Linked DNA regions of Rhizobium lentis. The protein of the gene in region 1 interacts with the protein of each later gene in a pairwise test. Links are inferred from orthologs where the notes say so. Each region holds a gene or a part of one and is shown in the gene's direction. Other genes may lie near its edges.

Evidence for each region. Proteins that work in one complex are often made in the same cells at the same time.
Region 2: the proteins of J0663_RS19135 (region 1) and J0663_RS07860 interact in binary tests that used the Escherichia coli proteins (3 or more experiments, as listed by UniProt). The link is inferred for Rhizobium lentis from one-to-one orthologs.

Annotation. Positions count from the first base shown.
Region 1 is NZ_CP071454.1:3,930,408-3,933,406, forward strand. It holds J0663_RS19135 (two-component system sensor histidine kinase NtrB), read left to right. Parts: upstream 1-922; coding sequence 923-2,077; downstream 2,078-2,999. Other genes in the region: dusB (tRNA dihydrouridine synthase DusB), read left to right, coding at 1-926; ntrC (nitrogen regulation protein NR(I)), read left to right, coding at 2,074-2,999.
Region 2 is NZ_CP071454.1:1,630,921-1,633,711, reverse strand. It holds J0663_RS07860 (P-II family nitrogen regulator), read left to right. Parts: upstream 1-1,116; coding sequence 1,117-1,467; downstream 1,468-2,791. Other genes in the region: J0663_RS07855 (ammonium transporter), read left to right, coding at 1,496-2,791; tesB (acyl-CoA thioesterase II), read left to right, coding at 22-906. UniProt on the Escherichia coli protein: Involved in the regulation of nitrogen metabolism. Regulates the activity of its targets by protein-protein interaction in response to the nitrogen status of the cell.

The DNA of each region.
Region 1 (2,999 bases):
CGCCGATGTCCGGCGTTACCGACATGCCCTTCCGGGAGCTCGCTTGGCGCTTCGGCGCCGGACTCGTCGTCACCGAAATGGTGGCGAGCCGCGAGCTGGTCAACGACACCGCCGAATCCTGGTCGCGCCTGAGGGCTGCCGGCTTCCGGCCGCATATGGTGCAGCTCGCCGGGCGCGAGGCGTATTGGATGGCAGAAGCGGCGAAGATCGCTGCCGATCATGGCGCCGATATCATCGACATCAACATGGGCTGTCCGGCTAAGAAGGTGATCGGCGGTTATTCCGGCTCGGCGCTGATGCGCGATCCCGATCACGCGCTCGGCCTCATCGAGGCGACGGTCAACGCCGTCGACATTCCGGTGACGCTGAAGATGCGCCTCGGCTGGGACGAGAATTCGATCAATGCGCCCGATATCGCGCGTCGCGCCGAGGCGGCTGGAATCCAGCTCGTGACCATTCATGGACGCACCCGCATGCAATTTTATGAAGGCCGCGCCGATTGGCATGCTATCCGCGCCGTCCGCGACGTGATCTCGATCCCGCTGATCGCCAATGGCGATGTCGAAACGGCCGACGACGCGCAGGAAATCTTGCGCCGCTCCGGCGCCGATGCCGTCATGATCGGCAGGGGCTGCCAGGGCAGGCCGTGGCATGCCGGCGTGCTTGCCGGAGCCGCGGAGCCGCGACGCGAAGAGATCGCCGATATCGCCGTCGAACACTACCGGATGATGCTCGATTTCTATGGCGAGGCGGTGGCGATCCGCCATGCCCGCAAGCATCTCGGCTGGTATCTCGAGCGTTTTGCCCCCGCGCTTTCCGGCAAAGACAAGGCTGACATCATGACCTCGCGCGATCCGCGCGACGTTGTCGCCCGCCTTTGCGATGCGCTTGATGCAGCTGTTGTCGACAGCCGGGAGGCGGCATGACGAAGGATACGACATCTCCGCCTGATCATCTTGGCGGAACCGTCGCCATGGCCGTGCTGAACGCCATCCAGAACCCCGTCGTCATGGTCGACGAATCCGGCTTCATCGCCTTCGCCAATTGGGAGGCAGAGGCCTTCTTCGGCGCCAGCGCCTCGCATCTGGCGCGTTACCGGATCTCGACCTTCATTCCTTTCGGCAGCCCGCTGCTGGCCCTGATCGATCAGGTGCGCGAGCGCAAGGCGCCGGTCAACGAATACCGCGTCGACTTGAGCTCGCCGCGCCTCGGCCAGGACAAGCTCGTCGATCTCTATGTCGCCCCCGTGCTCAGCGAGCCCGGCGCCGTCGTCATCGTTTTTCAGGAACGTTCGATGGCCGACAAGATCGATCGGCAGCTGACGCACCGCGCCGCCGCCCGCTCGGTCACCGGTCTCGCTTCCATGCTGGCGCACGAGATCAAGAACCCGCTCTCCGGCATCCGCGGCGCTGCCCAGTTGCTGGAACAGTCGGTGATCGACGACGACCGGGCGCTGACCCGGCTAATTTGCGACGAGACCGACCGCATCGTCTCGCTGGTCGATCGAATGGAAGTCTTTTCCGACGAACGCCCCGTCGACCGCATGCCGGTCAACATCCATTCCGTGCTCGATCACGTGAAGGCCGTCGCCAAGGCGGGCTTTGCCCGCAACCTCCGCATCACCGAGAGTTACGACCCATCGCTGCCGGCGGTCTATGCCAATCGCGACCAGCTCGTCCAGGTCTTCCTCAACCTGGTGAAGAACGCCGCCGAAGCGGTCGGGGACCGGCCGGACGGCGAGATCATGCTGACGACCGCCTATCGCCCCGGCATCCGTCTCTCGGTTGCCGGCACGCGTGAAAAGATCTCGCTGCCGCTGGAATTCTGCGTTCACGACAATGGCCCCGGCGTTCCCGCCGACCTGTTGCCGCATCTCTTCGATCCCTTCATCACCACCAAAACGAACGGCAGCGGCCTCGGCCTGGCGCTGGTCGCCAAGATTATCGGCGATCATGGCGGCATCATCGAATGCGACAGCCAGAACAGCCGCACGACATTCCGCGTTCTCATGCCGGCGTCGAAGGACGCCTCGCTTGAGGATGCTTCTTCCGTAAGCTCGACAGGACCTTCTCGATGACAGCCACGATCCTCGTTGCAGATGATGATGCGGCCATCCGCACCGTGCTCAACCAGGCTTTGAGCCGCGCCGGTTACGACGTTCGTATCACCTCCAATGCCGCAACCCTCTGGCGCTGGATTTCGGCGGGGGAGGGCGATCTGGTCGTGACCGACGTGGTGATGCCGGACGAGAACGCCTTCGACCTCTTGCCGCGGATCAAGAAGGCGCGTCCCGATCTGCCCGTCCTCGTCATGAGCGCGCAGAACACCTTCATGACCGCCATCAAGGCGTCGGAGAAGGGCGCCTACGACTATCTGCCGAAGCCCTTCGACCTGACCGAGCTGATCGGCATCATCGGCCGGGCGCTGGCTGAGCCGAAGCGCAAGCCTGCCAAGCTCGAAGAGGACATGCAGGACGGCATGCCGCTCGTTGGCCGCTCGGCCGCGATGCAGGAAATCTACCGTGTGCTCGCCCGCCTGATGCAGACGGATCTGACGCTGATGATTACTGGCGAATCCGGCACCGGCAAGGAGCTCGTCGCCCGGGCGCTGCATGATTACGGCAAGCGCCGCAACGGCCCCTTCGTCGCGATCAACATGGCGGCGATCCCGCGCGACCTGATCGAGTCGGAACTTTTCGGCCATGAAAAGGGCGCTTTCACCGGCGCGCAGACCCGCTCGACCGGCCGCTTCGAGCAGGCCGAAGGCGGCACGCTCTTCCTCGACGAGATCGGCGACATGCCGATGGATGCCCAGACCCGGCTTCTGCGCGTGTTGCAGCAGGGCGAATACACGACCGTCGGCGGCCGTACGCCGATCCGCACCGATGTTCGCATCGTCGCCGCCACCAACAAGGATCTGAAGCAGGCGATCAACCAGGGCCTCTTCCGTGAGGATCTCTATTATCGGCTTAACGTCGTTCCGCTGCGCCTGCCGCCGCT
Region 2 (2,791 bases), 2.3 Mb from region 1 along the record:
TACCGCCGGGAGGCATACAAAATGACGCGCGAGACGACCGGGCCTTCGGCGATGGAGAGGCTGCTTGCGACGCTCGATCTCGAGCCCATCGAGGTCGATATCTTCCGCGGACGCAGCCCTCAGGCCGGCTGGCAGCGGGTGTTCGGCGGCCAGGTCATCGGCCAAGCGCTGATGGCGGCCCAGCGCACCATCGAAGGCGAGCGTTTCGTCCATTCGCTGCATGCTTATTTCATGCGCCCCGGCGATCCATCCGTGCCGATCATCTACCAGGTGGAGCGCATCCGCGACGGATCGAGCTTCAACACCAGGCGTGTCGTTGCGATCCAGCATGGCAGGGCGATCTTCGCGCTGTCGGCTTCGTTCCAGCTGGAGGAGCCGGGCTTCGACCACCAGATCGCCATGCCTGGTGTGGCGATGCCGGAAGCGCTGCTCGGCGAACAGCAGATCAAGGAGCAATATCTCGCCCATGCACCGGAGGCGATCCGGAAATACTGGCAGCGCGAGCGGCCGATCGAGATCCGTCCTGTCTCGCTGACCCATTACTTTTCCGACAGGAAGCTCGATCCCAGGCAGGACGTCTGGGTGCGTGCCACCGGCCCGGTTCCCGACGACCGGCTCTATCAGGCGGCCGTCCTTGCCTATCTCTCAGACATGACGCTGCTCGATACCGCGCTTTATGCGCACGGCACATCCATTTTCGACCAGAACCTGCAGGTGGCGAGCCTCGATCACTCCATGTGGTTCCACCGGCCCTGCAAGCTCGAGGACTGGCTGCTTTATACGCAGGATAGTCCGTCGGCTTCAGGCGCAAGGGGATTGACCCGCGGCAGTTTGTTTACCCGAACAGGCGTGCTGATCGCGTCCGTTGCGCAAGAAGGGTTGATTCGGAAAAAGGCAAATGAATAAATATTATGCATATTTGTAAATTTGCGCATTATTTGTGCGCTTATTGCTCGGTCAACTGCCTGTTTATTGGCACTATTGATTATAGTATTTATTTTTCAATGGCTTAATCACCGCTTCGAATCTGGCACGTCCTTTGAATGTATATCGCCGGTCGCTGTTCATGAACGTCAGCGGCAAGGAGAGTCGGCTCCGCGCCGAGGATAACGAAGGATGGGAAACCAGATGAAAATTGTGATGGCTATTATCAAGCCGTTCAAGCTCGATGAGGTCCGCGAAGCCCTGACGGCGATCGGCATTCAGGGCCTGACCGTAACCGAGGTGAAGGGTTACGGGCGCCAGAAGGGGCACACTGAAATCTATCGCGGCACCGAATATGCGGTCAGCTTCCTGCCGAAGCTCAAGATCGAAATCGCGGTTGCATCGGAACTCGTCGACAGGGCGGTCGAAGCCATCGCGGCATCGGCCAAGACCGGCCAGATCGGTGACGGCAAGATTTTCGTCTATTCGATCGACCATGCCGTGCGCATCCGTACGGGCGAAACCGATTCAGAAGCGCTGTAACGAACGGCAGATCAAGGAGCTTTTTCCAATGTCAATTTCGAAGTTTTCCTCCACCTTTGCGCGGGTCGGCGCAGCATCGGCCGCGCTTCTTGCGCCGGCCGTAGCCTTTGCGCAGGAAGCCGCTGCACCAGCCGCTGCCGCCGCTGCTCCCGCCCTCACGATGGACAAGGGTGACAATACCTGGATGCTCGTCTCCTCGGCGCTCGTCCTTTTGATGACCATCCCCGGCCTTGCACTATTCTACGGCGGTCTCGTCCGCGCCAAGAACATGCTCTCCGTGCTGATGCAGGTCTTCATGATCACGGCCGTCGTGGCGCTGCTCTGGGTGACCTACGGCTATTCGCTCGCCTTCACCGACGGCGGCTCGCTGAACAGCTTCGTCGGCGGCTTCTCCAAGGCGTTCCTTGCCGGCGTCAACACCTCGTCGCTGGTCGAGACCTTCTCGAAGGGCGTCGCCATTCCCGAATACACCTTCGTCGTCTTCCAGATGACCTTCGCCTGCATCACGCCCGGCCTCATCGTCGGCGCCTTCGCCGAGCGCGTCAAGTTCTCGGCCGTCATGCTCTTCGTCGTGCTGTGGGTCACCTTCATCTACTTCCCGATGGCGCACATGGTCTGGTTCTGGGGTGGCCCGAGCTCCTACACCTCGCCGGCCGGCCTGATCTTCTCCTACGGCGCCATCGACTTCGCCGGCGGCACCGTCGTTCACATCAATGCCGGTATCGCTGGCCTCGTCGGCGCTATCATGCTCGGCAAGCGCACCGGCTATAAGAAGGAAATCATGGCTCCGCATTCGATGACGCTGACCATGGTCGGCGCCTCGCTTCTCTGGGTCGGCTGGTTCGGCTTCAACGCCGGCTCCAACCTCGAGGCCAATGGCTATGCATCACTTGCCATGATCAACACCTTCGTCGCGGCAGCCGCCGCCGCGGTATCCTGGTGCATCGTGGAAAGCCTCGCCCGCGGCAAGGCTTCGATGCTCGGTGGCGCTTCCGGCGCCGTCGCCGGCCTCGTCGCCGTCACCCCGGCCGCTGGCTTTGCCGGCCCGATGGGTTCGATCGTTCTCGGCCTCGTCGTCTCTCCGCTCTGCTACTTCTTCGTCGACGTCGTGAAGAACAAGTTCAATTACGACGACAGCCTCGACGTCTTCGGCGTCCATTGCATCGGCGGCATCGTTGGTGCTCTCGGTACCGGCATCCTCGTCAATCCGGCGCTGGGCGGTGCAGGCATCGTCGACTACTCGACGGCAGATTTCGCCGCCACCTATGCCGGCACGGCAACCCAGGTCCTGAACCAGGGGAAGGGTGTTCTCACGACTCTCCTC